One region of the Cellulomonas gilvus ATCC 13127 genome, then DNA from elsewhere that is predicted to be linked to it. Evidence: predicted binding sites of a transcription regulator. Region 1 holds the regulator's gene; the other holds the start of a gene.

Region 1 (15,927 bases):
CCATGCGATCCGCCGCCCGGTCGCCGGCGGCTCGACGCGCCGTACGGCGTCCTCCTCCTGGGCGGGCGCGTCGGGCGCACCCAGGGTCCGGACGCGGTGCAGCGCGACCGCCGCGACCGCGGGCACCAGCACCGCGACCGCCAGGAACACCCACCGCCAGTGCAGGTGCTCGGCGACGAACCCCGCGACGGGCGGACCGACGAGCGACGGCACCACCCACGCCGCCGAGAAGCCGGCGAACACCCGCGGGTGGAGCGACCCCGGGTACAGCCGCGCGACGACGACGTACGCCACCACGGTCAACGAGCCGCCGCCGAGGCCCTGGAGCAGGCGCCCGGCGGCGAGCTGCTCCATGGAGACCGCGGTGCCCGCGACGACGAGCCCGGCGACGAACAGGCCGGCCGCGGCCGCGAGCGGCCGCGCGGGCCCGGCCCGGTCCGCCCAGGCGCCCGCGACCACCATCCCGACCACGCCGGTCGCGAGCGGCGCGGCGAATGCGAGCGCGTACAGCGAGGCGCCGTCGAGCGCCTCGGACACCGTGGGCATGACCGTGGTCACCGCGAGGCTCTCGAACGCGGCCAGGAACACGAGCGCGCACAGCGCCCACGTCGTCGCGCGCAGCCGGCGCCACGCGGCGGCGGCCTCCTCGCCGGTCAGGACGGCGGCGACGGCGGGAGGCACCGCAGCACACTAGCCGGGGGCGCCGACACCGTCCGCCGGCGTGCGTGCCGTCACGCGCAGCACCCGGAAGCCCTTGGCGGTCGCGACCCGTTCGACGTCCGCGCGTCCCGCGAGCTCGTCGGCCAGCCACCGCTGCAGCGAGTCCGCGCCCAGGTTCTTGCCGACGACGAGGTGCGCCGCCCCGCCCGGGACCAGACGCGGCAGCCAGTGCGCGAGCAGCGCGTGCAGCGCCGGCTTGCCCACCCGGATGGGCGGGTTGGACCAGATCGCCGTGAACCGCACGTCCGCCGGGACGTCGTCGGGCGCGACCGCCCGCACGTGCGTGGCCCCGGCGCGCTCGGCGTTGCGCCGGACCAGGTCGAGCGCGCGCTCGTTGACGTCGACGGCCCACACGCGCGCGTCGGGCGAGCGCAGCGCGAGGTCGAGCGTGATCGGTCCCCACCCGCAGCCCAGGTCCAGCAGGTCTCCCGCGGTCGGCGGCTCGGGCACGTGGTCGAGCAGGATCCGCGTCGCGTGGTCGACGTGGTCGGGGGAGAACACACCGCCCGCCGTCTCGACCTCGACGTCGCGCCCGGCCAGGTGCACCACGAGCGTGCGGCGCTCGTCGGGCGAGGCGGGTCGTGCCGTGAAGTAGTGCTCGCCCTCGTCGTGCGTCGTCCCGTCCCCAGCCACGCGCCGACCCTACCCAGCGGCGTCGGCCCGCAGCGAAACGCCTCGACCGCCTCCCGTGCGCGTGCGACCCTGGAAGCAGGCGTGCTCCCGCGCGCCGCACGAACGACGCGAGGAGCCGCGTGAGCGAGACGCACCACACCACCACCCCCAGCCGCACCCCGGACGAGCCCCGCTCGCCGCAGCAGGTGGCCGACGACGTGGTGGCGCGGGTGCTCGCACGGGCGGGGACCGCGCTGCAGGCCGGCGGCACCGTGCACTCGTCGTACGACGGGCAGCAGCTCGACCTCGAGGAGCGCACGTCGCTGCGCCGCGTCGCGGGCCTGTCCACCGAGCTGCAGGACGTCACCGAGGTCGAGTACCGCGAGCTGCGGCTCGAGAACGTGGTCCTGGTGGGCGTGTGGGGCCAGGGCACCGTGCAGGACGCCGAGGTGTCGCTGCGCGAGCTCGCCGCGCTCGCCGAGACCGCGGGTTCGCGCGTGCTCGAGGGCGTCCTGCAGCGTCGCGCCAAGCCGGACCCGAGCACCTACCTCGGCTCGGGCAAGGCCGCCGAGCTCGCCACGGTCGTGGCCGCGGTCGGCGCCGACACGGTGGTCGTCGACGGCGAGCTCGCGCCGTCGCAGCGCCGCGCGCTCGAGGACGTCGTGCGCGTCAAGGTGGTCGACCGCACCGCGCTGATCCTGGACATCTTCGCGCAGCACGCCAAGTCGCGTGAGGGCAAGGCGCAGGTCGAGCTCGCGCAGCTCGAGTACCTCCTGCCGCGCCTGCGTGGCTGGGGCGAGTCGATGTCGCGGCAGGCGGGTGGTCAGGTCGGCGGCGCGGGTGCGGGCATGGGCTCGCGTGGCCCGGGTGAGACCAAGATCGAGCTCGACCGCCGGCGCATCCGCAACCGCATGGCCAAGCTGCGCCGGGAGATCGCCGCGATGGAGCCCGCGCGCCTGACCAAGCGTGCGTCGCGCAAGCGGAACGCGATCCCGTCGGTCGCCATCGCGGGGTACACCAACGCGGGCAAGTCCTCGCTGCTGAACCGCCTGACGCACGCGGGCGTGCTCGTCGAGAACGCGCTGTTCGCCACGCTCGACCCCACCGTGCGTCGCGCGGAGACGGTCGACGGGCGGGTCTACACGCTCGCGGACACCGTCGGCTTCGTGCGAGCACTGCCGCACCAGCTGGTCGAGGCGTTCCGCTCGACGCTCGAGGAGGTCGCGGACGCGGACCTCATCCTGCACGTCGTCGACGCGTCGCACCCCGACCCCGAGGGTCAGATCGCCGCGGTCCGGCACGTCTTCGCGGACATCCCGGGGGCCATGGACGTGCCCGAGATCATCGTGCTCAACAAGGCGGACCTGGCGACCCCCGAGGCGATCGCGCGCCTGCGCTCGCGTGAGCTGCACTCGATCGTCGTCTCCGCGCACAGCGGCGAAGGCATCGAGGAGCTGCAGGACCTCATCGCCGACCAGCTCCCGCGCCCGGGTGTCGCGGTCGACCTCGTCGTGCCGTACGGACGCGGCGACCTCGTCAGCCGCGTGCACGAGCACGGCGACATCGAGCTCGAGGAGCACACGCCCGACGGCACGCACCTGCGCGCGCGCGTCGACGAGACGCTCGCGGCCGAGCTCGAGACGTCGGCGGCCCGGCGCGCCTGACACCTCGCCCACCACCCGGGTGCGCGTGCGGTCGGCGCGCGCCGGGCGGCACTAGGCTTGCCCGATGCCCGCCGCCCCCGAGTCGTCCGACGAGACGGCCCGCGCGGCGTCCGAGACGGACGAGCGCGGCAGGGACCAGGAGCGCGACCGTCAGGTCGACGAGCTGCTGGACGTCGCGGTGGGCGTGCTGGGCGGCGGACGCCGCGAGGGTCAGCACCTCATGGCGCGCGCGGTGGCGGCCTCGCTCGCGACCGGCGAGCACCTGCTGGTCCAGGCCGGCACGGGCACCGGGAAGTCGCTCGGCTACCTGGTGCCGGCCGTCCGGCACGCCGTGCACGCCGACGAGCGCGTCGTCGTCTCGACCGCGACGCTCGCGCTGCAGCGCCAGGTGCTGACACGCGACCTCCCGCTGGTCGCCGATGCGCTCGAGCCGCACCTGCCGCGACGGCCCCGGATCGCGCTGCTCAAGGGCTGGCACAACTACACGTGCCTGCACAAGCTCGAGGGCGGCTACCCGGAGGACGACCAGGGCGCGCTGTTCGACCTGCCGGAGCGCGGCGGCGCGGCCGAGCACCCCGCGACGAGCGCCGCGGCGGGCGAGGGACGCGAGGCGCTGGGTGCCCAGGTGGTGCGCCTGCGCGAGTGGGCGGCGACCACCGAGACGGGCGACCGCGACGACCTGGTCCCGGGCGTCACGGACCGTGCGTGGCGCCAGGTGTCGGTGACGTCGCTCGAGTGCATGGGCTCGCACTGCCCGCGCCTCGAGGAGTGCTTCCCCGAACGTGCGCGGGCCCTGGCCCGCGAAGCGGACGTGGTGGTGACGAACCACGCGATGCTCGGCATCGCGGCGTCGGGGTCGCCGCACGTGCTGCCGGAGCACCAGGTCCTGGTGGTCGACGAGGCGCACGAGCTCGCCGACCGCGTCACGGCGCAGGCGACCGCGGAGATCTCGCTCCCCGTGGTCCAGCACGCCGCCCGGGTCGCGCGCCGGCACGGCGGTGTGCCGCCGACGGACCTCGAGGCCGCGGGTGAGGCGCTCGCGGGCGTGCTCGTCGCGCTGCCCGAGGGCCGGTTCCCCGACGGTCTGCCGCCCGCGGTGTTCGACGCGGTCGCGACCGTGCGTGACGCCGCGCGCACGCTGCTCTCGCTCCTGCGCCCCGAGGCGGGCGGGGGAGGCACCGCGCCCGGCGCGGCCGAGGGCGGCCGCAAGATGGCGCAGTCCGCGGTGCTGACGCTGTTCGAGACCGCCGAGCGGATGACCGCGGAACCCGAGGACGCCGCGCGGACCGTGCTGTGGTGCGCGCGCGGTGAGGACCGGTCCGGCGCGATCACGACGCGCCTGCACGCCGCTCCGCTCGCGGTCAACGGACTGATCCGCACGCAGCTGCTCGCGGGTCGCACGGGTGTGCTGACCTCGGCGACGCTCGCGCTCGGGGGCACGTTCGAACCCACCGCCCGGTCCGTGGGTCTCGAGCTGCGGCCCGACGCCGAGCCCGTGGGCCCGACGACCGTCCCCGGGGCGGACCCGGCCCCCGCGGCGCCCCAGGGGCCCCTGCGCTGGACCGGGCTCGACGTCGGCAGCCCGTTCGACTACCCGCGCCAGGGCATCTGCTACGTCGCGCGCCGCCTGCCGCCACCCGGTCGCGAACCCGCGACCGATGCGCAGCTCGACGAGATCGAGGCGCTCGTGCGCGCGTCGGGCGGTGCCACGCTCGGGCTGTTCTCGTCGCGACGCGCGGCCACCGCGGCGGCCGAGGCGATGCGCGAGCGGCTCGACGTGCCCGTGCTGCTGCAGGGCGACGACCAGCTCCCGACGCTCGTGGCGCGGTTCGCCGCCGACGAGCCGACATGCCTGTTCGGGACGCTCGCGCTCTGGCAGGGCGTCGACGTCCCGGGTCGCTCCTGCCGTCTGGTGCTCATCGACCGGATCCCGTTCCCGCGTCCCGACGACCCGGTCCGGTCGGCGCGTGCGGACGTCGTGGCCCGTGCGGGCGGCAACGGGTTCATGGCGGTCTCGGCGACGCACGCCGCGCTCCTGCTGGCACAGGGCGCGGGACGCCTGATCCGTGGGCCGCAGGACCGCGGCGTGGTCGCGGTGCTCGACCCACGGCTGGCCACCGCGCGGTACGGCGAGTACCTGGCGCGCTCGATGCCGCCGTTCTGGCGGACCGACGACCGGGACGTGGTGATCGCCGCGCTGTCACGGCTGCGTGACGCGTGAGCCGATAGCCTTCGACCGGACCGTCGGCCCAGAAGGAGGCATCATGCCTGACCAGGACATCGCACCCGCCGCCAGCGGAGAGGTGCCGGCGCACGCCGGACCCGCCCAGCGGCGTACGTCGAAGCTCGCGATCGTGGGCGCGGGCGCCGTCGGCTCGACCATGGCGTACGCGGCGCTCATGCGCGGCGCCGCGCGGCACGTGGCGCTGTTCGACATCAACAAGGCCAAGGTCGAGGCCGAGGCGCTCGACCTGGGCCACGGCATCCAGTTCATGTCGATGGCCGAGGTCGTCGGCTCCGACGACATCGCGGTGTGCGCGGACGCGGACGTCGTGATGTTCACCGCGGGTGCCAAGCAGAAGCCCGGGCAGACCCGCACGGACCTGGCCGAGGCGACCATCAACCTCGTCTCCAAGGTGCTGCCCTCGATCGTCGAGGTCGCGCCGCACGCGGTGTACGTCATGGTGACGAACCCGGTCGACGTGGTGACGTACGCCGCCCTGAAGATCTCGGGCCTGCCGCCCCAGCAGCTGTTCGGCTCGGGCACGGTGCTCGACTCGTCCCGCCTGCGCTACCTCCTGGCGCGGCACACCGGCGTGGCCGTGCAGAACGTGCACGCGTACATCGCGGGCGAGCACGGCGACACGGAGCTGCCGCTGTGGAGCTCGGCGTCGATCGGCTCCATCCCGCTGCTCGAGTGGCAGGGCGTGGGCGAGGGCGCGTCGCTGACGGGAGCCGTCCGGGACCAGATCGCGCGCGAGGTGGTCGAGTCGGCGTACCGGATCATCGAGGGCAAGGGCGCCACGAACTACGCGGTGGCGCTCGCCGGGTCGCGCATCATCGAGGCGATCATCAAGGACGAGCGGCGCGTGCTGCCGGTGTCCTCGCTGCTGACCGACTACCACGGGATCAGCGACGTGTGCCTCTCGGTGCCCAGCATCGTCGGCTCGGCCGGGGTGCTCGAGCAGCTGCCGATCCCGATGTCGGTCGACGAGCTCTCGGGCATGCGCGCGTCGGCCACCGCGGTGCGTGAGGTCGCCAAGCGCTTCGGCTACTGACGTCCGCCGGACCGGCCGCCTCGGGGATCCTCCTCTGAGGCGGCCGGTGCCGTGTCCGCCCGGGCGTCCTGGGTGGGCGGCTCGTCGTCACGACGCGCGCCCGCCGGCCGGCCGAGCCGCTCCGCGAGCCGGCGCGCGAGGTCGCGCGGCGGGTCGGGGCGGCGGCCGGGCATGGCTCAGAGGCTGCGCAGCACGCTGACGACCCGGCCGAGGATCGTCGCGTCGTCGCCCGGGATCGGTGCGTAGGCGGTGTTGTGCGGCATCAGCCAGACGTGACCCTCGGCGCGCCGCAGCGTCTTGACCGTGGCCTCGCCGTCGATCATCGCGGCGACGATCTCGCCGTTCTCGGCGACCGGCTGGCGCCGGACGACGACCCAGTCGCCGTCGCAGATCGCCGCGTCCACCATCGAGTCACCGCTGACCTTGAGCAGGAACAGGTCGCCGTCGCCCACGAGCTGTCGGGGGAGCGGGAACACGTCCTCGACGACCTGCTCCGCGAGGATCGGCCCGCCAGCGGCGATGCGCCCGACGACGGGCACGTAGGAGGGTGCGGGTACGCGCTCGGCACCCGCGCCGCCGACGAGGTCCACCTGCGTGTCCGCCCCCGCCGTGGCCCATCCCGCGACGCTGCGCGAGTCGTCCGGGTGCACGACCTCGATCGCGCGCGGCCGCTTGGGGTCACGGCGCAGGTAGCCCTTGCGCTCGAGCGCGGTGAGCTGGTGCTTGACGCTCGACGGGCTGGTCAGCCCGACGGCCTCGCCGATCTCCCGCATGCTCGGCGGATAGCCGCGGGACTCGACCGACGCGCGGATGGTCTCGAGCACCAGGCGCTGGCGCGCGGTCAGGCCGTCGGGGCCCGCCGGGGTCTCCGGCAGCTCGTGCACCGTCGCTCGCTCGTCCTGCGTGGCTCCCACTGCGTCCGTCACGTCCAGCCCTCCTGTCCGAGCGCCCACCGCGCCGTCCCCTGCGACGGCCCACCGCCCGCGCCCGGTGGTTCCGGTGGCCGGGACCGGGGCGTGTCGGTGGTCGATGGTGCGCTGTTCCTCGTCGGTGAGCCTACGCAGCGCGGACAGGGATCTCAAACATCTGTTCGACATCTGTGGACGCGTGTCGGACGGCTCTGGTAGACATCGTACAGACGTACGACGAACAGGTGTATGACGAACGGGTGTTCGGACACGGACGCCGCGGAGAGGAGTCGGCATGAGCGCGATGGTGATCGGTGGAGCAGTGCGCGGCGGCGGTGCTGCCATGCCCGTCCTCGTGCGGCCGGCTCGTGCGCGGCGCACCTCCTCGCAGCCCGCGCTGCACCTGACGCGTCGCGGGCGTGCCGTCCTCGTGGGGCTGGCGCTCGTGCTCGTCGCGTTCGCGGTCGCCCTGGGTGCGCGGGCGGCGGTCGCGGCGGGCGACGGCGACGTGCGGATCGACCGGCACGTCGTGCAACCGGGCGAGACCATGTGGTCGATCGCCGAGTCGTCGCGGGGTGCGGGCGAGTCCGTGCAGGACCAGGTGCGCGAGCTCGTCCGGGTCAACGGGCTGTCGGGCGCGCACCTGACGGCGGGGCAGGAGCTGGTGGTGCCGCGGGGCTGACGGGGACGCCCCCCGGCGCGCGTCCGCGCCGGGGCGTACCTGGCCTTGTGCACGCGCAAGCGGTCCGTTAGGTTAGGCACACCTCACTTCGAGAGCTGGGGGGCTCAGAGGCGAGGGGCGGGGTGGCGCTCGGCGCCGCCATCGGCGGGACCCGGTCCCGCGCGGACCCGCAGCACACCGCGCAGCCGAGGCGAGTCGGCCCGCGGCCCGGGACGGGGCGTCCCGGAGGGGCGGTCACCTGCGGGTGGCCGCCCCTCAGCCGTCCGGCGGTGGCCGCCTTGCGATGCCGCGGGCGTGTGGCCTAGCGTCGCGGGGGCGCGTGACGGGGCGGAGCCCGGCCCGCGCCCCGCTCGGAGGCCGCCAGGTCTCGCCCGATCACCGGAGGCCCAGGTGCACTGCCCGTTCTGCCGTCATCCGGACTCGCGCGTCGTCGACTCGCGCACGTCGGACGACGGCGCCTCGATCCGGCGCCGCCGGCAGTGCCCGTCCTGCAACCGACGGTTCACCACGGTCGAGACCACGAGCCTCTCGGTGGTCAAGCGCTCGGGGGCGACCGAGCCGTTCAGCCGCGACAAGATCACGGGCGGCGTGCGCAAGGCGTGCCAGGGGCGCCCGGTCAGCGAGGACGACCTGGCGCTGCTCGCGCAGAAGGTCGAGGAGACGCTGCGCTCGTCGGGCTCGGCGGAGATCGACGCCTACGAGATCGGGCTGGCGATCCTGGGGCCGCTGCGTGAGCTCGACGAGGTCGCGTACCTGCGGTTCGCGAGCGTCTACCAGGCGTTCGACTCGCTCGAGGACTTCGAGGCCGCGATCACGGTGCTGCGCGCCGAGCGCGCCGAGCGTGCCGCGGCGCGGGGCGACGAGCCCGCCGCCGCCACCCACGTCGACGACTGATCGGGACCGGCGGCGCGCGTCCGTCGCGGTCAGGGCTGCGCGATAGCGTCGCGTCATGCTCCCTGACGACCTGTACCTGTGGTGCGCCCCGGGGGCGCCCGCGCTGCTGCCCGACGGATCGGCGGCGGTGATCGCCGTGCACGGGCCGGATGCGGCGGCGGACGCCGTCACGGGCGGGCTGTGGCTCGTCCCGCTGAACGGCGGCGCACCGCGCGTGCTCACCCGTGGCTTCGCCGACTCCGCACCGCAGGTGTCGGCGGACGGCAGATGGGTGGTGTTCATCCGTCGCACGGCCGACGGTCCGGGTCAGGTGCACGTGGTCGAGGCGGCGGGCGGTGAGCCCGTCGCGCTGACCGACGCGCCGCTGGGCGCGCAGCAGCCCGTGGTCTCGCCCGACTCGCGCCGTGTCGCCTACGTGGCCCGCGTGCCCGAGCCCGGCCGGTACGAGCGCGGGGGCAAGCCGGGTGCTGAGCCGCCGCGCCTGGTGACCGAGCTGCGCTACCGGGCCGACGGGCTCGGCTACGTGCGCGACCGCGAGCGTGCGGTGTTCGTGGTGGACCTGCCACCGCTCGCGTCGCCGGGGGCGGGGGTGCCCCAGGACGCCCCCGAGCCCGTCCGCATCTCGCCCGCGGGGCTCGACGTGAACGGCCCCCGGTGGCTGCCGGACGGTTCGGGGGTGACGGTGGTCGCCGCCCGGCACGGCGCGCGCGAGGTGGACCTGCGGCGCGACGCCGTGGTCCTCCCGGTCCCGCCGTCGCCCGCACCGGACGTCGCGGCCGAGGACCAGGCCGCGCCCGTGCTCGGCGCCGTGCGGCCCGTCACGGACGCGGACGCCGGTTCGACGCTCGCGGTCGGGGCGGTGCTCCCGGACCCGGACGGCGCGCGCGTGTGGCTGCTCGCCGCCGACATGGGCGCGTCCGGGCGGGACTGCGTCGCGGCGCTCACCGGGCTGTTCGTGCTCGAGGTCGCCGCGGACGGCACGCCCGTCGGCGCGCCCGTCCGGCTGACCGACCCGGAGAGGGTGGACCTCGACCCCGGTGTGCTCGTCGCCGCGGATGGCGGCGTGCTCGTCGCGCCGCTGCGGGAGGGTGCCGTGCACCTGGTCCGGGTCGAGCCCGACGCGACGGTGGCCGAGCTGCTCGGCGGCACCGACGTCGTCACGTCGGCCACGCACGCGGCGGGGCGGACCGTCGCGGTCCGGGCGACGCCCGACAGCGCGGGCGACCTGGTCGTCGTGACGGACGGCGGCGCGCGCGCTCTCACGGACCTGTCGGCGCGGCTGCGGGCGACCGGGCGCCTGCGCAGGCCGCAGCCGGTCACGGCCCTGGCACCCGACGGCTACCGCGTCGAGGGATGGCTCACGACGCCGGACCCGGAACGCTTCGGTGCGGGTCCGCACCCCACGATCCTGATGATCCACGGCGGGCCGTTCGCGCAGTACACGCACGCCCTGTTCGACGAGGTGCAGGTGCTCGCGGCGGCCGGGTACGCGGTGGTGCACGGCAACCCGCGCGGCTCGGCGGGCCGGGGACGTGCGCACGGACGGGCGATCCGGCACGCGTTCGGCACGGTCGACGCGGACGACGTGCTCGCGCTGCTCGACCACGTGCTCGCGGACGAGCGCCTGGACGCGACGCGCACGGGCGTGATGGGCGGGTCCTACGGCGGCTACCTGACGGCGTGGCTGACCACGCGGACCGAGCGGTTCACGGCGGCGATCGTGGAGCGTGGCTTCCTCGACCCGGTCAGCTTCGTCGGGTCGAGCGACATCGGCTGGTTCTTCGGGCAGGAGAACGTGGGGGACCCGGCGGTCGAACCCGAGCTGGTCGCCGCGCAGTCGCCCATGGCCCATGTGGGCGCGGTCCGCACACCGACGCTCGTCATCCACTCGGAGCAGGACTGGCGGTGCCCTGTCGAGCAGGGGCAGCGCTGGTTCACCGAGCTGCGGCTGCGCGGCGTGCCGGCCGAGCTGCTCCTGTTCCCGGGCGAGGGGCACGAGCTGTCCCGGTCCGGGCTGCCGTCGCACCGCGTCGCGCGGTTCGAGCACGTGCTGCGGTGGTGGGCGCGTCACCTGCCGGTCGGAGCCGCGCGGGTCACGGCCGACGCGTGACGAATCGAGTTGGCGCGCGGCGCCGGTCTCGGACAGGCTGGGACGACCAACGCGGAGGGAAGGACGGCCGATGACGGACGACCAGCGCCAGGCAGGCGATTCGATCGAGGACCAGAAGGCGAAGTTCCGCGAGGCGCTCGAGCGCAAGAAGGCCGGCGGTCACCGCGTGGCCGACGGCTCCACGAACACGGGCGCCGTGCACGGCTCGGAGACCTCCGGCCCCGCGCAGCGGCGCTTCCAGCGCAAGTCCGGCGCGTCGTGACCGACGCGCTCTGACCGGGTCACCGCCCGGGACCGACGACGAGGCCCGCCCCCGGGTGATCCGGGCGCGGGCCTCGTCGTCGTCGGCGGTGCCGGCGGTCAGGACAGCAGGCGCAGGCGCACGGCCTCGGGCTGCGCGCGCAGCGCCTCGACCACGTCGTCGGACACGGGCGAGCCCGCGTCGGTGACCACGTACCCGAGCTCGCCGCGCGTCGCGAGCAGCTGACCCTCGATGTTCACGCCGTGCTCGGCGAGCGTGGCGTTGACGTCGGCCAGGACCCCCGGGACGTTGCGGTGCAGGAACGCGAGGCGGTGCACGCCCGGCGGCTGGTCGAGCGCGACGTTGGGCAGGTTGACGGACAGCGTCGTCGAGCCGGTCGACAGGTAGTCGCGCACCTTGTTCGAGACGAACTGGCCGATCGACTCCTGCGCCTCCTCGGTCGAGCCGCCCGTGTGGGGCGTGAGGATGACGTTCGGCAGCCCGCACAGCTCGGACTCGAACGGGTCGCCCTTGCGCTTGGGCTCCACGGGGAACACGTCGATCGCCGCACCCGACAGGTGGCCGGAGACGATCGCGTCACGCACCGCGGCCGGGTCGACGACGAACCCGCGCGACAGGTTGAGCAGGATCGACCCGGGCTTCATGGCGGCGATCTGGGGCGCCCCGAAGAAGCCGGCGTTTCCGGGCCGCCCGTCGACGTGCAGCGTCACGACGTCGGAGACCGCGAGCAGCTCCTCGAGCGTCGCGGCGCGGCGCGCGTTGCCGAGCGCGAGCTTCTCGGCCGCGTCGTAGAACACGACCGACATGCCGAGGTTCTCGGCGAGGACCGACAGCTGCGTGCCGATGTTGCCGTAGCCGATGATCCCGAGCGTGCGCCCGCGCACCTCGTGCGCGCCCGTCGCGGACTTGTTCCACGTGCCCGCGTGCATCTCCTTGTCGAAGACGGTCAGGCGGCGGGTCAGCGCGATGATGTCGGCGATCGCGATCTCGACCACGGAGCGCGTGTTGGAGAACGGCGCGTTGAACGCCGCGACGCCCAGCGAGGCCGCGGCGCGCAGGTCGATCTGGTTGGTGCCGATGCAGTACGCGCCGATCGCGACGAGGTCGGGGGCGTGCGCCAGGACGTCGGCGGTCACGTGGGTCTTGGACCGGATGCCGAGCAGGTGGACCCCGTCGAGCGCGTCGACGAGCTCGGACTCGTCGAGTGCACCGGTACGGGTGACGACGTCGAAGCCCGCGGTCTCGAGGATCGCGCGGGCCTGCGGGTGGAGGTTCTCGAGCAACAGGGCCTTGGGCACGGGCCTATCGTGCGCCTGTCCGGGTGCTGGGCGGGTCGGTGTCCGCCCAACGGACACGGTGGCACCACGCACCTGCACGACGTGCGCGCAGGTCAGGAAGCGGCCCGGTCACAGGCCCGCGGGCAGCTCCCGCGCGTGCAGCACGTGCAGCGCCCGCGTGGGTCGGGTCATCGCCACGTACAGGTCGCCGGCCGATCCCGCGAGCACCTCCGCCGGCTCGACGAGCACCACGACGTCGAACTCGAGCCCCTTGGCCTCGAGCGGCGTGAGCACGACGACGGGCGCGTCCAGGTCCGGCGCACCCGTCCCACCCGCCACGGGGAGCCCGCCGGCCGCGGCGGCGGTGCGCAGGTCGTCGCGCCGCGCACCTGAGGCGATGACCGCGACCCGCCCGGCGCCCGTCTCGTCGAGCACCGTGGCCAGCGCGGCGCGCGCGGCGTCCACGGCGGCGTCCGTGAGCGCGTGCGCGTCGGTGCGCGTCACGACGAGCGACCCGGGCACGTCGCGCGCCGACGTGAGCGGTGAGCGCGGCAGACGGGCCGCGTCGGCGACGCGTACCGCGGCGTCCGCGACCTGCGCGGGCGTCCTGTAGTTGACGGTGAGGTCCGCCTGCCGCCACTGGCCCGGCAGCAGCGGGTCGAGCATGGCCGCCCAGCTGCGGGCACCCGCGCTCGACGTGGTCTGCGCGACGTCGCCGACGATCGTCAGGCTCCGGGTCGGCACCCGGCGCAGCAGGACGCGCCAGGCCATCGCGGACAGCTCCTGCGCCTCGTCGACGACGACGTGCCCGTACGTCCAGCTGCGGTCGGCCGCCGCCCGCTCGGCCGTGGTCAGGGCTGGGCCGCCCGAGGAGAACCGGTCCGCGAGCAGCTCGGCCGAGACGAACGCGCCGCCCCCGGTCTGCTCGAGCACCTGCCGTGCGTAGGCGACCTCCTTCTGGCGCGCGTCGGCCGCTGCGCGGGCCTGCGCACGACTGGCCTGGTCGTCCTCGCCGAGCAGCTCGGCGGCCTCGTCGAGCAGCGGCACGTCGGCGGGGGTCCACGGTGCGTCGGCGGGCCGGGCGAGCAGCGCGCGCTCACGCGCGGACAGGTGCGGGGCCGCCTGCTCGAGCCGCCACGGCTTGCTCCACAGGTCGCTCAGCAGCTTCTCGGGGGTCAGCGGCATCCAGGCGAGGTTGAGCGCGACTCGGATCTCCCGCGTGGTGCGGAGCTCCTCGACGATCTCCGCACGCTCGTCGGGCGGGACCTCGAACGCGAGCTGGGCGACGTACTGCGCGGCGAGCCGGCCCAGCATGTCCCGCACGAACGCGACGCGCGCCAGGTTGTGCGGGCGGTGCAGACGCCGCGCGCGCGCGATCGCCTGCGCGACGTCGTTCGGCCGGACCACGACGGTGCGTCCGTCGATGCGCACCGTGACCGGCTCGGCGGGGACGCGCTGGCGCGCCCGCACGGCGCGCGCGACCACCTGCGCCATCGCGGCCCGGCCCTTGAGCCGTGCGACCGCGTCGGGCTCGGTGCCGTCCGCGAGCACGCCCGGCACGAGCTCGGAGATCGTCGTGGTGACCACGCCCGTCTCGCCGAGCGAGGGGAGCACCTGGTCGATGTACCGCAGGAACGTGCGCGAGGGTCCGACGAGCAGGACGCCCGAGCGCTCGAGCACGCGACGGTGCGCGTACAGGAGGTACGCGGCGCGGTGCAGCGCGACCGCGGTCTTGCCCGTGCCCGGACCGCCCTGCACGACGAGCGCACCCGTGAGCGACGACCGGATGATCGTGTCCTGCTCCGCCTGGATCGTCGCGACGATGTCACCCATGCGGCCCGTGCGCCCGGCCCGCAGCCCGGCGAGCAGCGCGCCCTCGCCCGAGAGCCCGGCGAGCGCGTCGTCGTCGCCGTCCAGGAGGTCCAGGTCCAGGACCTCGTCCTCGACGCCCGTGACGGTGCGGCCCCGCGTGACCACGTGGCGGCGCCGGCGCACGCCGTCCGGGTGGGCCGCGGTGGCGCGGTAGAACGCCTGCGCCGCGGGTGCGCGCCAGTCGGTGAGCAGCGGGGTCTGCTCGGCGTCGGTGAGCCCGATGCGCCCCACGTACCGGCGGGAGTCGTCGTCGAGGTCGAGCCGGCCGAACACCAGGCGCTCCTCGACCGCCTCGAGCTGCGCGAGCCGGTCCTCGTAGAGCGTCGCGAACGCGTCGCGCTCGCTGCGGTTCTGCGGCGAGCCCGACGGCCCCTGCCGGCGCACGTCCGCGAGCCGTCCGCGCGTCTGCGCGCGCAGCTCGTCCAGGCGGCCGTAGACGACGTCGACCTGGTCCTGCTCGAGCGCGATCTCGTGGTCGTTGCCGCTCGCGGTCACGTGGGCGTCCTCCTGGGCATCGTGGGCGTCGACGGGCCGGCCGGGCCGCGCGCGCGGTGTCGCCCACGCACGGGCGCGAGCGGCCGACCATTCTTCCACCACCAGGGCACCTGCGGGCGCCACGCGCCGGTCCGGCTGGGCCCGCGCGCGCGTGGGGTCGTATCCTGCGGTGCGCCGGGCTCGTCAATGCCCTGGGGACGAGCCGCGAGAGAGGACGACGTTGATCGATCTCGAGAGCGCGGCGTCACCTCGCGACGACGACCGCGACCCGCTCCTGACCGGCGACGACGTGCCCACCCCGGAGCCCGTGCCGAGCGTGCTGGTGGTCGAGGACGACGAGGGCGACTGGGTCCTGGTCGCCGAGCACCTCGAGGACGCGGGCCTGGAGGCGCACCTGACGCGGGCCAGAACGCTGGACGAGGCGGTCGGCATGCTCGACGTGGACTGCGTCCTGCTCGACCTGGGCCTGCCCGACGCGACGGGCCTGCCCGCGCTCGGGCGGCTGCTCGAGGCCGGTGCGCCCGCCGTGGTGGTGCTCACCGGCCTCGCGGACACGCGCACGGGCCTGGCCGCGGTCGCGGCGGGCGCGCAGGACTACCTGGTCAAGGGTGACGTGGACGGCGAGCGTCTGGGCCGGTCGGTGCGCTACGCCATCCAGCGCCGCCGGCTCGAGGTGGCCGACCGCGAGCTGTACCGCAGCCGTGTGCGGGAGCAGGAGACGACGCGTCTCGAGCAGGCGCTCCTGCCGCGCCCCGCCGTGCGGGACGCGTCGGTCGAGCTGCGCGTGGGCTACCGCGCCGGCCGGGACGGCCTGCTCGGCGGGGACTTCTACGACGCGGTCGAACGGCCCGACGGCTCTGTCCTCGTCATGGTCGGCGACGTGTGCGGGCACGGTCCCGACGAGGCGGCGCTCGGCGCCACGCTGCGCACCGCGTGGCGCACGCTCGTGATCGCGGGGACGCCCACCGGGGACGTGCTCGGGCTCCTCGAGCGCGTGCTGGAGGCAGAACGCGCGCGCACCGAGGTGTTCACGACCGTCGCGATGGTCGAGGTCGCCCCGGACCGTCGCTCGGCCGACCTGTACCTGGCGGGGCACCCGGTCCCGTTCCTCCTCGGCCCCCCGACCACGCTGGTCCCCGCCGACCGCCGCGGA
Region 2 (15,927 bases), 1.3 Mb from region 1:
CGCCGTCCTCACCCCAGAACTGGTCGTTGCCCTCCCCTCCCTCTAGCTGTTGTGGCTCATGAGGTTGGTGACGCGGCTGGGGGTGTGAGGGAGGGGTAGGCCCCGGCGGCAGGATGGAAGTGCGACCAACCAACTGCTGCGCGAAGGACCTACCCCTCGATGAGCCACGCTAACGCCCCGTTCACCCCCGAAGGGCGGCTGCGGCTCGTGCGCCGCTGCGCCCACCGACCGATCGCTCACGTCGCTGCCGAGGCGGGCATCTCTCGGCAGTGCCTGTCGAAGTGGAAGGCCCGGTTCGACGAGTTGGGCGAGGTCGGGCTGGCCGACCGGGCGAGTGTCCCTCACGCGTCCCCGACCCAGCTCGAGCCCGACCTGGTCGCGTTGATCGAGACGTGGCGCCGGGAGCACAAGTGGTCGGCCCGGGCGATCCACCTCGAGCTGGTCCGCCGCGGGCACCAGGTCTCGGTCGCGACCGTCGGGCGGTGGCTGGTCCGCCTGGGCATCAGCCGGCGCCGCGACATCGACCCCGACGGGTCGATGAACCGCACCGCGGGCCGCATCACCGCCCGCTACCCCGGTCACATGGTCCATCTGGACGTCAAGAAGGTCGGGCGCATCCCCGATGGCGGCGGCTGGCGCGCTCACGGGCGCGGCTCAGCGGCGGACAAGGCCGCCCAGCGGGCCAAGACCAAGGGCGCCCGCGCCGGCTACGTCTACCTGCACTCCGCCGTCGACGGCTTCTCCCGACTGGCCTACACCGAGCACCTGCCCGACGAGAAGGCAGCGACCACGATCGGGTTCTTCTGCCGGGCACGGGCGTTCTTCGCCGCCCACGGCATCAACCGGCTGGTCCGGGTGGTCACCGACAACGGCGCGAACTACACCGCCAAGGCGTTCACCCGGACGGTGACCGCGTTCGCCTCGCGTCACCAGCGGATCCGTCCGCACACTCCCCGGCACAACGGCAAGGTCGAGAGATACAACCGGATCCTGGCCGAGGAACTCCTCTACGCCCGCATCTGGACCTCCGAGGCCGAGCGGGCCGCAGCGATCAAGATCTGGAACGTCCACTACAACTACCATCGCTGCCACACCGCCGCCGGCAACCAGCCCCCGGCCTCACGCCTCCACGCAGGCGTCACCAACCTCATGAGCCGGAACATCTAGCCGGTCGTCCCCCGTTCCGCCGTGCACCTTGTCGTGGCCGCCGCCGGCCAGGACGCGGTCGTCGCCCGAACCGGCGTCGACGACGTCGTCGCCCTCGCCGCTCACGATGGAGTCGTTGCCCGCACCACCCAGGATCGTGTCGCTCCCGTTGGCCGTCGTCACGGTGTCGTCGCCGTCACCCGCATCGACCGTGTCGTTGCCGTCGCCACCCTCGATGGTGTCGTTCCCGGCACCGCCGGTGATCGTGTCGTTCCCATTGGCGGCGAGGATCACGTCCGCTCCCGCCCCTCCGTCGAGCGTGTCGTCCCCGTCGCCGCCCTCGAGCCGGTCGTCGCCGTCGCCGCCACCGAGCGTGTCCGCACCGTTCGACCCGATCAGGACGTCGTTGCCGCCACCACCGCAGATCACGTCGTTGCCCGGTCCACCGTCAATCTGCTCGGCGGCCGCGGTACCGACGATGACGGCAAACCGCTCACGACTCTCCACCAACCACGGCCGTCGTTCGACCGACCAGGGCACGATCTGAGATGCGCCGAGGTCAAACCGCCCGTTCGGCGCTGCGCGTGAAACCGATGGCTGCGCCGGCACCCGCCAACGCCGTGACGCCGATGGCGACGGCGATCACGATCCACGCGGTCCCTACGTCGCTCACGGGTTCCGGGTTCAGGGAGAGGTACGTCGCTGCGACGGTAAGGGCTACGACAGCACCGATCGTGGAAGCGACTGCGGAACCGAAGACGGCGGCAGAGACGCCGATTGCCCGGCGGCTCCGCAGCGACGCACCCAATGCCCGGAGCTCGCGACTGTCTCCATCCCCGAACAGCAGCAGGCTCCCGGTGGCCGACGCCAGACCGAGAACGACCAGCGTCGCGACCAGATGACGCAGAGCGGGTAGCACGACGATGAGGCGGCTGTCACCCCCTGGGAACGTGAAGTCGGTGACCGGCGCGAACCGGAGGACTTCGGACTCCCAGCTATCCAGATCCACCACCACGCTGAACATGTAGACGTTCCACGTCCCGCGTGCGACGTGGGCCGTTGCCGGATCCTCGGTGACGACGGCGTCGGCGGGCTCGTCAATCGCGATGGGCACGGTCGGCCCATCGCCGTCCACCACGCCGATCTCCTCGGTGCGGTAACTCCGTCCGTCCTCGCACGGCACGCCGTCTGCCGTGACGATCGCGCCGTACACGGCGCTCAGCGCCGCGCAGGTACCGATCACCTGGCGTCGTCCATCATTCTGCAGCGCGAGGACGCCGTCCTTGCCCGCGACTCGGCCCAGCTCACCCGCGTCTTCGGCGTCGACATGGAACGAGGACGATGCCCACACCGCCCCGGACGAGGGCGGCGCGCCCTGGGCGAGAATTGCCGCAACCGCGCCGGCCACGGCGACGACGGTCAGCAGGACCGAGGTGGCCGCCACCCTGACCATCACGTTCGTGGGGCGGTGGGCGAGCCGACGAACCGGCAGCAGCACCTTCGGCTCGGCGTGCGAGGGCACGCGCGCGGACAGCCCGACGAGTACGCGGGCGGACAGAGCGGGGGCTCCGAGCAGGAGCATCACGGCGCCGACCACCAGCGCGAGCTGCCAGAAGGTGATCCATCCACTGTTCGCGGAGGCGATCGTCCTGGACACCTGGACACAGACGAGCAGCACGAGGCCCACGACCCCCACGGCGAGCATCCGCGGGCTGCGTCGGTCCGGCTGACGTATCGACAGGGCCGACGGCCGCGGGTCCGGACGCGTGGCCACCAGGGCTCCGCCCAGCAGTGCCGCCACGACGAGCGTGGCGATGCCTACCGTAGTCGCGATCGTCGCGGCAGTGGCCGGGCCGAAGAATGCGACTCCCCAGACCCCCGCCGGTCCACCCCAGGCGACTGCGAGGCCCGCTCCTGACGCACCGAGAACCGCTGGCGGGCCGGCCGCACGAGCAATGCTGCCGGCAACGACGCCGCGTATCACCGATGCAGGCGCACCGACGAGGGACAGGCGCGCCACCTGCGAGGCGACTCGCCTGGCCAGGGTGAGGCCCGCACCCACGAGGCCTCCGACTGCCGGAAGCAGAGCGAGCAGCGCCACCGTCACGAGTGTCGCGCCGTCCGAGATCGAGTCCGGACGGTCCGTCCCCGGCCGGCCCCAGCCTTTACCCATGTACGGAAGCGACGCGGACGCATCGACCGTGATGGCTTCCAAGCCTGTGGGAACCACGAGCGCGGAGTCCGGCAGGACCCCGACGATCACGCCCGGCACCCGCCCAGCCAGGCTCGGGTCTTTGGTGATCGCCCGCTGGAGTGACCTGGAGACGAGGCTCTCGCCGTCACCGAGCGTGACCGGGTCTCCGTGCGCGGTCGCCAGGTCGCTCCCCACGACCAACGACCGCACCGAGCGCCCGCTGTACGCGCTCCAGCTGATGCCCCAGGCGGTTCCCGTCGCGTCGAAGGTCACGCCGGGAACCATTCGATCATTACGGGCCTGTGCCTGACCCAGAGCTGACATGACCGCACACCCGATGCCGATCGCGACGGTGCAGATGAGCACCACCGCGGCGACCATCCAACGCTCACGTCGGCCGGCCGTCCCGCGCAGCCTCATGCCGAGCATGGCGGAGGTTCCGACCCTCACGGCCGCTCCGACGTCACCGCGGCGCGATGCACGAACATGATCGAGTCGAAGCCTCGAACCAGGTCGGCGTTGTGCGTCGCCATGACGAGCGTCGCACCGTTGCGGGCCGCCGCGTCGACAAGGAGCTTCCCGACGACCTGGGAGTTCTCCTCGTCAAGCGCGCCGGTCGGCTCGTCCGCGAAGATCACCTTGGGAGCGTTGATCAGCGCCCGAGCGACCGCAGCACGCTGCTCCTGCCCACCCGAGACCTCAGCTGGGCGCCGCGACCGCACGTCCCGCTCGATTCCCAGGTCGTCCAAGAGCGCCTCGGCCCGCCCGAGCGCGTCTGCGCTCCGCGCCCCGGCCAGTCGTGCCGGCAGCGCTACGTTCTCCACGAGCGACAACTCCTCGAGCAGACCGCTGCGCTGGAACACAAAGCCGAAATCGCGGAGGCGATGCTCCGCCAGCTCCGCAGGACGGAGCCTTCCGAGGTTCTTTCCATCGAACAGCACCTGGCCATGCGAACTTGCGAGCATGCCCGCCATTCCGGCGAGAATCGTCGATTTCCCGGAACCGCTGGGCCCGAGGAGCGCGAGAGAGCTCCCGCGCGCAACGGAGATGCTGACGTTCTTCAGAACGGGCTCCGAACCGTACCCGAAGCACGCGTTCTCGAGACGTATCAACTCAACCCGTCCCCGCACCGGCTATCGGTAGAGCGTCGGAGTGGTGACGCAGTTGTCGGGCAGGATCCCCTTGTCACGGCAGAGTTCGACCTTGCCCGACTGCGCAGGGTCGTACTTGTAGACGACTTTGTTGACCGAAACCGGTGAGTTCGTCGACTTGGCCGTTCCCAGCAGCGTGTAGCCGTAGCCGTCGATCTTTCCCTGGAGCTTGACGGAGTAGCCGTCGTCGGACGTGTCGTACAGGCTCGTGCTCACGACCATGCCCGAGTTCTGACCTCCGACGCAGTCCGACGTGCACGGCCACGGCTGAAAGCGATAGTAGATGGTCGACGTCTTCGCCCCGCTGGTCGAGAGTGCCGACGTCGTCCGCCAGGTGGCCGCCTCGGCCGCCGTCGCAGCAACGACGACGAGAGTGGTGACGGCAGCGCCGATGACGAATCTCCGCTTGAGAGCACGCAATGACTTTCCCCCCTGTTCAGCCGACTCGCACGTAAGGCGCTATCGCCGTCATCGATCGGCGGACCTCGGAAGGTCGGCTATGCCTGCCCCGGGTCGCCCTGCTGACGATCGCGCGGGCGCAATGGTTTCAGCGGGGCTGAGGTGTTGTCAATGCCTGGTCCGCCCGATGAATTCGAGGCCCAGTACAGATAAGAGTATCGGAGACCGATTCTCAAAGGATGTTGCATCTCGACGCCGTGGCTGGCACGCCAGCGACGTCAGGCCTGCATGTCGACGAAGCGGCTGAAGTGGCCCTGGAAGGCCACGGTGATGGTGTCGGTCGGGCCGTTTCGGTGCTTGGCGACGATCAGGTCGGCCTCCCCGGCGCGGGGCGACTCCTTCTCGTACGCGTCCTCGCGGTGGAGCAGGATCACCATGTCGGCGTCCTGCTCGATGCTGTTGTGGACGGCGATGCCGTTGGCGATGAAGTTGTGGGTGCCGACGACGGTCGCGTCGAAGACCTGCCGCTCGCCGACGGGCTCGATCGCCACGACGGTGTCCCACAGCAGGTCGTTGACGGCCATGATCTCGAGGTCGTCGTCCTGCAGGAGCTCGGCGATCCGCCCGAGGCGCTGCCGGGAGGGCGCGGGCTTCCCCATGGAGGACCCGCCGAGCTGCGTGCCCATCGCGGCAGCGAGCTCGCGGTGCGTCATGCCGCGCTCGACCAGGATCTGGCGGACGTCCTCCCAGACCTGGCGCGGCACGGTGTCCACATTCGGGTTGCCGCTCTTCGCCCTGACGATCTCGAGCAGCCGCTGTGCCTGGTCGCCGCGAGCGCCGTGGACGCCGATCTCCTGCAGGAAGCGGCGCTGGTCGTCGACGCCGGAGATGTCGAGCGTGTAGCCGTCGCGGTAGCCCGACTTGCGCACGGTTCGGATGCGCGTGGAGATGCCGAAGCGCAGGAGCAGCCGCGAGAGGCCGTCGATGAGCTCGCGGGACGTGGAGGCGTAGGAGATCCGGCCGCCCTGGCCACCCTTGGTGACCGTCACGGAGCCGTCGGTGGCCCACAGATGCCGGATGAACAGCGCGATCTGGCGCTTCGGGAGGTGGAACACGGTCGCTGGCACGAACTTCTCATGGCTGCGCGCCCCGAACAGGCCGAAGTCGTCGAGCCACGCGGCGATCGGGTTCCGCTTGCCGTGCGTGAGCCGGTACGGCGCGGGCAGACGCAGCGTGGTGACGCGCGCGGACGCGTACTCGTCGCGGACCGGCGTGATGCCGAAGGCGTCGGCCGCCTGCGCCACGGCCGACAGGTTCGCCTCGTCCACCGAGGCGTAGCGCACCGGCTGACGGCGGACGAACGAGCCGTCACCGAGCAGGTGCGCGAGCATCACGACCTTGCGGTCGTCCCACTCGACCGACATCTCGGGGCCCGGCACGTGCCGCGGGACACCGAGGCGGGAGCCGACCTGCAGCTCGGCGAGCGGCGTCCAGCCCTCGTACGTGAGGAACGGGTGGTTCGACGTCGCGGTGACCTCCTTGCCGGAGGCCAGGCGGAGCCGGAACGTGGGGCGGGTGCCCGTGGGGAACACGTGCGTCAGGTGGCGGCGGACGTACTGCAGCCGCTCGTCGAGCGCCCACACCGGCACGTCCGTCGCGCGCAGCGCGTACAGCTCACCGAGCGTCGTCTCCGCACCGGTGTCCGCCCGCAGGATGCGGGTGTCCTCGGTGAGGCAGCCCGACTCGCGCAGGTCGCTCATCTGCGGCTTCTTGTCCGTGCGCTGCTCCGGCCCACGGTTCAGCTGCGAGATGGCGATGACCGGGACCTCGAGCTCCTTGGCGAGCAGCTTGAGCGCACGGGAGAACTCGGAGACCTCCTGCTGACGCGACTCGACGCGCTTGCCGCTGGTCATGAGCTGCAGGTAGTCGATGACCACCAGCTTGAGGTCGTGCCGCTGCTTGAGCCGCCGGCACTTGGCGCGGATCTCCATGAGCGACATGTTGGGCGAGTCGTCGATGAACAGCGGGGCGCCGGAGATCTTGCCCATCGTCTGGGCGATCTTGGCCCAGTCGTCCTCCCCCATCTGACCGGTGCGCAGCTTCTGGAGGTGGACGCGCGCCTCGGCGGAGAGCAGACGCATGGTGATCTCGTTGCGGCTCATCTCGAGCGAGAAGACCACGGACGTCATGTTGTGCTTGATCGACGCCGACCTGACGATATCGATTCCCAAAGTCGACTTCCCGATGGCCGGACGCGCGGCGAGGACCACCATCTGGCCGGGGTGCAGGCCGTTGGTCAGCCGGTCCAGGTCCGAGAAGCCGGTGGGGACGCCGATCATGCCCTCGCCACGGTGGCCCGCGGCCTCGATCTCGTCGACCGTGCCGCCGATGATCTCGGCGAGCGGCAGGTAGTCCTCCGACGAGCGCCGCTCGGTGACCGCGTACACCTCGGCCTGCGCGTTGTTGACCAGCTCGTCGACGTCACCGCCCTCGGTCCCGTACCCGAGCTGGACGATGCGCGTGCCGGCCTCGACGAGCTTGCGCAGGATCGAGCGCTCCCGCACGATCCGCGCGTAGTACCCCGCGTTGGCCGCGGTGGGCACCGACGCGATGAGCGTGTGCAGGTACGGCGCGCCGCCGATGCGGCCGATCTCACCGCGCTTGGTCAGCTCGTCCGCGACCGTGATCGCGTCCGCCGGCTCGCCCCTGCCGTACAGGTCCAGGATCGAGTCGTAGATGACCTCGTGCGCCGGGCGGTAGAAGTCGGTGCCGCGGATCTGCTCGATGACGTCCGCGATGGCGTCCTTCGAGATCATCATGCCGCCGAGCACCGAACGCTCGGCCTCGAGGTCCTGCGGAGGCGTGCGGTCGAACTCGCGCCGTCCGGCCTCGGGCGGCATCCCGTACTCGAGCTCGTCGATCGACACTGCTCCCCCGACTGTCGGCGTTGGTGATCGTCGAACTGGTGTTCTACCGGACACCACCGACACGCGGCGTCCCGACGAGTGCGGACCGGCTGGTGACCCACGTCCAGGTCCGCGCACGCGAGGCTATGGCCATCGCGGCGCACCTCCAAACGGCCCTGTGGAGAAGCCTGTGGGCGGGCTGTGGACGCGCGCCCACGCGGGTGTGCACAGGCCGTGGACAGTCCTGTGGATACCGTGGACGACGAACCCGCCACGCCGGTCCGACCCGCACCAACACCGTGCACGGCCTGTGGATCACAGAAAGGTCAGCCCGATTTCATCTGACGGACACCGGATCTCGCCCCTCGATCGGCAGATCCTCGCGCTGGCCGTCCCGGCCCTGGGTGCGCTGGTCGCCGAACCCCTGTTCATCCTGGTGGACTCGGCCGTCGTCGGGCACCTGGGGACGCCCGCGCTGGCCGGGCTCGCGCTCGCCTCGAGCGTGCTGCTCACCGTCGTCGGGCTGTGCGTGTTCCTCGCCTACGCGACCACCGCAACCGTGTCACGACGCCTGGGGGCGGGTGACCGCGCGGGGGCCCTGCAGGTGGGTGTGGACGGCATGTGGCTCGCCGCCGGCCTGGGCGCGCTGCTCGCGGTCGCGCTCTGGACGTTCGCGCCGGCCGTGGTGCACGCACTGGGTGCCGACGACGAGATCGCGCGCCAGGCCGTCACCTACCTCCGCTGGTCCGCCCCGGGGCTCGTCGGGATGCTGCTGGTCCTGGCCGCGACGGGCGCGCTGCGCGGGCTCCAGGACACCCGCACGCCCCTGGGTGTCGCGGTCGCGGGCGCGCTGGTCAACTCGGTGCTCAACGTCGCGCTCGTCTACGGGCTCGACCTGGGGATCGCCGGGTCCGGGGGCGGCACGGCCCTCACGCAGCTGGGCATGGGTGCGGTGCTAGCCGCCGTGGTGGTGCGCGGGGCGCGCACGGCCGGCTCGTCGCTGCGGCCCGCCGCGGGCGGGATCTGGGCCAGCGCGCGTCAGGGTGCTCCGCTGCTGGCCCGCACGGCCACGCTGCGCGCCGCGATCCTGCTGACCACGTGGGTGGCCACCGGTCTGGGCGCGGTCACGCTCGCGGGCCACCAGGTGGTGAGCTCGGTCTGGGGTCTGGCGGCGTTCGCGCTCGACGCGCTCGCCATCGCGGCCCAGGCGCTCGTCGGTCACGCGCTCGGCGCAGGCGACGTCCCCCGCGCGCGCGCCGTGCTCCGCCGGACACTGCAGTGGGGCGTCCTGGGCGGCGTGGCGATCGGGGTGCTCCTCGGCGGCGCGGCCGCGCTGTACGCACCCCTGTTCACGTCCGACGAGCAGGTCCGCCGGGCCGTCGTCGTCGGCATGCTCGTGGCGGGGCTGTGCATGCCCGTCGCGGGCTGGGTGTTCGTCCTCGACGGCGTGCTCATCGGCGCCGGCGACGGCCGCTTCCTCGCACGGGCCGGCCTGGTGACCCTCGTCGTGTACGCGCCGTGCGCGCTCGCCGTGCGCGCGTGGGCGCCCGACGGCGCCGCGGGCCTGGCCTGGCTCACGCTCGCGTTCAGCGGCGTGTTCATGCTGGCGCGCGCCCTGACCACCGGCTACCGCGCGCGCGGCGACCGCTGGATGGTCACGGGCGCCTGAGCACGCAGAAGGCCCCACCCCCCGAGAGGGGCGGGGCCTTCCGGCTGGACGAGCGTGAGCTCAGGCAGCGACGACCTTGACGGTCACGGTCGCGGCGACCTCCGGGTGGAGGCGGACCGAGACCTTGTACTCGCCGAGGGCCTTGATCGGCTGTGCGATCTCGACCTTCCGCTTGTCGATCGCCGGGGCGCCCGACGCCTTGACCGCCTCGGCGATCTCGGCGGTCGTGACCGCACCGAACAGGCGACCGGCCTCGCCGGCCTTCGCCGAGACGACGACGGCCTTCGACTGCAGCGAGTCGCGGATCGCCTTCGCGTCGTCGAGCGTGGCGATCTCACGGGCCTTGCGGGCCCGGCGGATCGCCGTGATGTCCTTCTCGGCACCCTTGGTCCACGGGGCCGCGAGGCTGCGCGGGATGAGGTAGTTACGGGCGTACCCGTCCTTGACCTCGACCACGTCGCCCGGGGCGCCGAGGCCGGTGACCTCGTGCGTGAGGATGATCTTCGCCATCTTCAGGCCTCCTTCTCAGCGAGCCGACGACGAGTACGGCAGCAGGGCCATCTCGCGTGCGTTCTTGACGGCACGCGCGATCGCGCGCTGCTCCTGCACGGACACACCCGTCACGCGACGCGCGCGGATCTTCCCGCGGTCGGAGATGAACTTGCGCAGCAGCGCGGTGTCCTTGTAGTCGACAACCTCGATCTTGGCTGCCTTCAGGGGGTTCTGCTTCTTCTTGGGCTTACGAACAACGGCCTTGGCCATCGCGGTGCTCCTGTCTGTGGAGCCCCGGGCGTTGCCATGCCCGGGGATGTGATGTCTGGGGAGATCCGACCGATCAGAACGGAGGCTCGTCGGAGTAGCCGCCGCCACCGGCACCGCCGCCCGCGGGCGTGGCCCACGGGTCGTCGCCGCCGGAGGAGGACTGGCCACCGCCGCCGGAGTAGCCGCCACCGCCGCCGCCACCGAAACCACCGCCGCCGCCACCCGAGCGCTGGGCGCGGGTGACCTTGGCCGTGGCGTAGCGGAGCGAGGGGCCGACCTCGTCGACCTGCAGCTCGACCACGGTTCGCTTCTCACCCTCGCGGGTCTCGTACGAACGCTGGACGAGGCGGCCGGTCACGATGACGCGGGTGCCCTTGGTGAGCGACTCGGCGACCGACTCGGCCGCCTCCCGCCAGATCGAGCAGCGCATGAACAGCGTGTCGCCGTCCTTCCACTCGTTGCTCTGGCGGTCGAACGTGCGAGGGGTCGACGCGACGGTGAAGTTGGCCACGGCCGCACCCGACGGGGTGAAGCGCAGCTCGGGGTCACCGGTCAGGTTCCCGATCACCGTGATGACGGTCTCACCAGCCATGCCAGCTCCTCGCTCGATCTATCCGTGCTCGATCAGTCGGAAGGGTGCGCACCGTGGTGCGCACCGGACGGGTCACGCGTTGTTGCGCAGGACCTTGGTACGCAGGACGACCTCGTTGAGGCCGAGCTGGCGGTCGAGCTCCTTGGCCGTCGCCGGCTCCGCGGTGAAGTCGACCACCGCGTAGATGCCCTCGGACTTCTTCTTGATGTCGTACGACAGGCGACGACGTCCCCAGATGTCCACCTTGTCGACGGTGCCACCGTCGGTCTTGATGACCGACAGGTACTTGTCGAGCGACGGGGCGACGGTGCGCTCCTCGATCTCGGGGTCGAGGATGATCATGATCTCGTACTGACGCAGGCTCATACCCACCTCCTCTGGTCTTGGCGGTCACGGTCGTTCCGTGACAGGAGGGTTCTCATGCGTCGCTGCGCGGCGTCCGGCCCGTGGGCCGCACGCCGTTCCCCCTCCGACCACCGATGGCGATGGTCCGACGCGGGCACAGCAGTGTTCTAGCCTACCGGCCACCTCCGGGCCGGAAGAAATCGTCCGCTGTGGACGGGCGCGCGCGGCGGTGTGCCCCGCGTGCCTCGTCGTGCGGCGTCAGCCGTCCCCACCGTCGGGTTTGCCCGTCGGATCCGTCCCCGGGTCCTTCGTGGGCTTGGGGTCGGGCGTCTGGGTCGGCTCGGGGTCGGGCGGCGCCTCCGGGCCGGAGGAGATCACCAGCGTCACCGGCGATCCCACCGGGAGCGCGGTCCCCGCCCTCGGGTCGATGGAGATCACGCGACCCGCGGGCACCTCGTCGGACGGCTGCGAGACGATCACGGGCTCGAGGCCCACCGCGAGCAGCGCCGCGACGGCGTCCGCCTGGGTCCGCCCGACGAGGCGCCCGGGCACGCGCGCCTCGCTCGGCTCGGTCGGGTCCTGCGTCGGGTCCGTCGTCGGCTCGTTCGTCGGCGACTGCGTCGGCTTCGGCGTCCCCGTGGGCTTCGTGTCCTCCCCGACGTTCGCACGCTCCGGGAACTCCCGGACCTTGGCGAACTGGTCCATCGCGAGCACCGGCGTCATGTACGTCGCCCACAGGTTCGCGGGGATGGACGCACCGGTCACCTGCGTGAGCTCGCCGCCGTACGGGCTCGGGCCCACGGGCGTGATGGTCACCTGCGACGAGCCGTCGCTGCCCACCTGGCTGAGTGCGACCGACGTCGCGATCGTCGGGGTGTAGCCGACGAACCACGCGGACAGGTTGCCCGTCGAGGTACCCGTCTTGCCGGCGATGGGCACGCCGATCGGCTTGATGAACGGCTCGCCCGAGCCGCGCTCGACCACCTGCGTCATCGCGTACGTCGCGTCGGCCATCACGTCGGCGTCGAACACGCGGTCGGGGTTGCCGTCGGTCTCGAAGAACGTGGTGCCGTCGGGGTTGAGCACCTTCTCGACGATGTGCGCGTCGTGCCGCACGCCCTGGGCCGCGAACGTCGCGTACGCGTTCGCCATGTCGAGCGGGTGCACCGAGGTGGAGCCGAGCACGTTGGACGGGTACTCGTCGACCGGGGTCGTGACGCCTGCCTCGGTCGCGACGCGCGCGGTCTCCTTGGCCCCGACCTCGAGGTTGAGCTGCGCGTAGACCGTGTTGACGGACTTGGCCGTCGCGTCGACCAGGTCGATCGTGCCGAACGACTCGCCGTCGAAGTTGGTGACCTGGTCGTCGCCGCCGCTCGTGTCCCAGCCGTCCACGTCCATGGGCGAGTAGCCCTTGTACGTGGTGTCGAGCCCGATGCCCTGCTGCAGCGCCGCGACGAGCGTGAACGGCTTGAACGTCGAGCCGGCCTGCACACCGTCGCCGTAGGTGGCCCGGTTGACCTGGTCCTCGAGGAAGTCCGGCCCGCCGTACAGCGCGACGATCCCCCCGGTCGCCGGATCCACCGACGAGACCGCGACCTTCATGTTCTTGCTCGGCTTCTGGCCGTCCGTCAGCTCACCCTTGAGCAGCTTCGCGACCGACGCGTCGAGCTCGTCCTGCACCGGCTTCTGGATCGTCGTGTAGACCTTGAACCCGCCGCGGTCGAGCTTCTCCTTGCTCACGTTGATCCCGCGGTCGGCGCTGGCCATCTCGTCCTCGACCATCTTGAGCAGGTGGCCCTGGGGCCCCTCGTACTTGGTCGAGCGGACGTACTTCACCGTCTTGGGGAACGCCGCCTCGTCGTGCTGGGCCTGCGAGATCCACCCGTCCTCGAGCATGCGGTCGACGACGATCTTCCACCGCGCCTCGGCCTTGTCCGGCGCGACCGCCGGGTCCCAGGCGTTGGGCGCGGGGATGATCGCGGCGATCATCGCGGCCTCGGAGACCGTCATCTCCTTGGCGTCGTGGCCGAAGTACGCCTGCGACGCGGCCTGAATCCCGTACGTGTCCCGGCCGAAGTAGATGGTGTTGAGGTAGTTGCCCAGGATCTCGGGCTTCTCCTGCTGCTTGTTGACCTTGAGCGCGAGCAGCGCCTCCTTGGCCTTGCCCAGGTAGTCCGTCGTCGTGGAGTTGACGTAGTACCGCTCGACGTACTGCTGCGTGAGCGTCGAACCACCCTGCTTCTGACCGCCGCGGACGTTGTTGATGAACGCGCGCGCCATGCCGGTGACGGAGATCCCGGAGTTGTTCCAGAACGTGCGGTCCTCCGCGGCGACCACGGCGTTGCCGACGTAGTCGGGCAGATCGGCGAACTTGACCAGCTCACGCTTCTGCACCGCGTAGGTGCCCATCACGTCGCCATCGGCGTAGTAGACCGTGGTGGTCTGCGCGCTGATGTCCTCGCTCGGGTCCGGCAGCTCGATCGTGGCGTAGGCCGCGACGATCGCGCCGGCCACCAGGAACGCGAAGCCCAGGAACGAGCCGAGCAGGAACCGCCACGAGGGCAGCCACCGGTGCAGGCCGTGATACCCGCTGCGGGGGTAGTCCCAGAACTTGCGCTTGGCGGTGGAGCGGCCGCGGGTGCCACGAGGCGCGCTGCGGCGCGACCGCGAGGCGGACGCGCGAGTGGAGCCGGCCAACGTGCTGCCTTCCTGACGACGACGGGGTGCGTCGCCATGCCGGTCGCCTCGGGTCCGCTGCGGGACCTGTCGGCGGGCATGCGGCGGCCGCGTCGCCCAGTATGCGCGACCGGCCCGTGGTGCGGGCGGCGTCCGCGGGACCCGGCGCGAGCCTTCACATGATCGGCACCGCGAACGCACGACGAACACGGGGTGACTTGTGCGCGACGCCCTGACGTGCCTACTCTGACCGCGATGTATCGAGTTGATACATCGTCAGCAGATATCGAACCGACGAACCACGGTGCTCGTCGGAGAGCCTAGAGGAGGGTGACCGTGCGCGGACGTTCCGACGTGCTCGAGCCGGCCATCCTCGGGCTGCTCCACGAGTCCCCCATGCACGGGTACGAGCTGCGCAAGCGGCTCAACCTGGTGCTCGGCTCGTTCCGTGCGCTCTCCTACGGGTCGCTGTACCCGTGCCTGAAGTCGCTCGCGGAGCGTGGCTGGATCGTCGGTACCGAGTCCGTCGCCGACCCGCATGCGGTGGGCAGCAAGCGGGCCCGGATCGTCTACCAGATCACCGCGGACGGCAAGGAGCACCTGCAGTCCGTGCTCGCCACGTCGGGCCCCGCGGCCTGGGAGGACGAGAACTTCGACGTGCGGTTCGCGTTCTTCTCGCAGACCGACGCCGAGACCCGCCTGCGGATCCTCGAAGGTCGGCGCACGCGCCTGACCGAGCGTCTCGAGACCATCCGTCAGTCCGTCGCCCGCACCCGCGAGCGCATGGACGAGTACACGCTCGAGCTGCAGCGCCACGGCCTCGACCAGGCCGAGCGTGAGGTCCGTTGGCTCGACGGGCTCATCGACAACGAGCGCGGCATCCGCCGTGCGCGTCCTGCTGGCACCGGTCCTCGCACCGGTGCAGCGTCCATCGCCGACGGCGAGCACGCCGCTCCGGCAAGATCCACCGAGAAGGAGCGAGGATGACCTCCATCCGCGTCGCCATCGTCGGCGTCGGCAACTGCGCCGCGTCGCTCGTCCAGGGCGTCCACTACTACGCCGAGACCCCGGCGGACGGCAAGGTCCCCGGACTCATGCACGTGCAGTTCGGCGACTACCACGTCAAGGACATCGAGTTCGTCGCGGCGTTCGACGTCGACGCGAAGAAGGTCGGCTTCGACCTGTCCGAGGCGATCGTCGCGTCGGAGAACAACACGATCAAGATCACGGACGTCCCGCCGCTCGGCGTGACCGTGCAGCGTGGCCACACGCTCGACGGCCTGGGCAAGTACTACTCCCAGACCATCGAGGAGTCGGACGCCGAGCCGGTCGACATCGTGCAGACGCTCAAGGACGCCCGCGTCGACGTGCTCATCTGCTACCTGCCCGTCGGCTCCGAGGCCGCCGCGAAGTTCTACGCGCAGTGCGCGATCGACGCGAACGTGGCCTTCGTCAACGCGCTGCCGGTGTTCATCGCGTCCGACCCGGAGTGGGCCGCGAAGTTCGAGGCCGCCGGTGTCCCGATCGTCGGCGACGACATCAAGTCGCAGGTCGGCGCGACCATCACGCACCGCGTGCTCGCGCGTCTCTTCGAGGACCGCGGCGTCATCCTGGACCGCACGTACCAGCTGAACGTCGGCGGCAACATGGACTTCAAGAACATGCTCGAGCGTGAGCGCCTGGAGTCCAAGAAGCTCTCCAAGACGCAGGCCGTGACGTCCAACCTCCAGGACGGCCCGCTGGCCGGCAAGAAGGAGGACCGCAACGTCCACATCGGCCCGTCGGACTACGTCGCGTGGCTCGACGACCGCAAGTGGGCCTACGTCCGCCTCGAGGGCCGCGCTTTCGGCGAGGTCCCGCTGAGCCTCGAGTACAAGCTCGAGGTCTGGGACTCCCCGAACTCGGCCGGCATCATCATCGACGCGCTCCGCGCGGCGAAGATCGCCAAGGACCGCGGCATCGGCGGTCCGATCCTGTCGGCGTCGACGTACTTCATGAAGTCCCCGCCGGTCCAGATGGAGGACACGAAGGGCCGCGCCCAGCTCGAGTCGTTCATCCGCGGCGAGGTCGAGCGCTGACCCGCACCT

Evidence for each region. Region 1 encodes LexA, which represses DNA repair genes until DNA is damaged. Its sites were predicted from a motif close to TCGAACANNTGTTCGA; they were not measured.
Region 2: a site for LexA is predicted at 7,848-7,863, ahead of CELGI_RS16015 (replicative DNA helicase). Genes of this name have one in related genera too.

What each region holds. Positions count from the first base shown of each region.
Region 1 is NC_015671.1:2,194,111-2,210,037, reverse strand. It holds gene CELGI_RS10225 (MFS transporter) at 1-681, opposite strand, end outside; gene CELGI_RS10220 (class I SAM-dependent methyltransferase) at 691-1,353, opposite strand; gene hflX (GTPase HflX) at 1,473-2,996, shown strand; gene CELGI_RS10210 (ATP-dependent DNA helicase) at 3,061-5,217, shown strand; gene CELGI_RS10205 (L-lactate dehydrogenase) at 5,261-6,274, shown strand; gene lexA (transcriptional repressor LexA) at 6,451-7,200, opposite strand; gene CELGI_RS10190 (LysM peptidoglycan-binding domain-containing protein) at 7,478-7,864, shown strand; gene nrdR (transcriptional regulator NrdR) at 8,255-8,758, shown strand; gene CELGI_RS10180 (S9 family peptidase) at 8,814-10,868, shown strand; gene CELGI_RS10175 (DUF5302 domain-containing protein) at 10,939-11,130, shown strand; gene serA (phosphoglycerate dehydrogenase) at 11,229-12,428, opposite strand; gene CELGI_RS10165 (HelD family protein) at 12,537-14,774, opposite strand; gene CELGI_RS10160 (PP2C family protein-serine/threonine phosphatase) at 14,995-15,927, shown strand, end outside.
Region 2 is NC_015671.1:3,484,197-3,500,123, forward strand. It holds gene CELGI_RS17725 (hypothetical protein) at 1-133, opposite strand, end outside; gene CELGI_RS15990 (IS481 family transposase) at 160-1,167, shown strand; gene CELGI_RS15995 (calcium-binding protein) at 1,120-1,653, opposite strand; gene CELGI_RS16000 (hypothetical protein) at 1,706-3,721, opposite strand; gene CELGI_RS16005 (ABC transporter ATP-binding protein) at 3,787-4,470, opposite strand; gene CELGI_RS17210 (hypothetical protein) at 4,474-4,911, opposite strand; gene CELGI_RS16015 (replicative DNA helicase) at 5,169-7,817, opposite strand; gene CELGI_RS16020 (MATE family efflux transporter) at 8,107-9,465, shown strand; gene rplI (50S ribosomal protein L9) at 9,526-9,975, opposite strand; gene rpsR (30S ribosomal protein S18) at 9,991-10,227, opposite strand; gene CELGI_RS16035 (single-stranded DNA-binding protein) at 10,301-10,819, opposite strand; gene rpsF (30S ribosomal protein S6) at 10,892-11,185, opposite strand; gene CELGI_RS16045 (transglycosylase domain-containing protein) at 11,423-13,861, opposite strand; gene CELGI_RS16050 (PadR family transcriptional regulator) at 14,177-14,827, shown strand; gene CELGI_RS16055 (inositol-3-phosphate synthase) at 14,824-15,918, shown strand.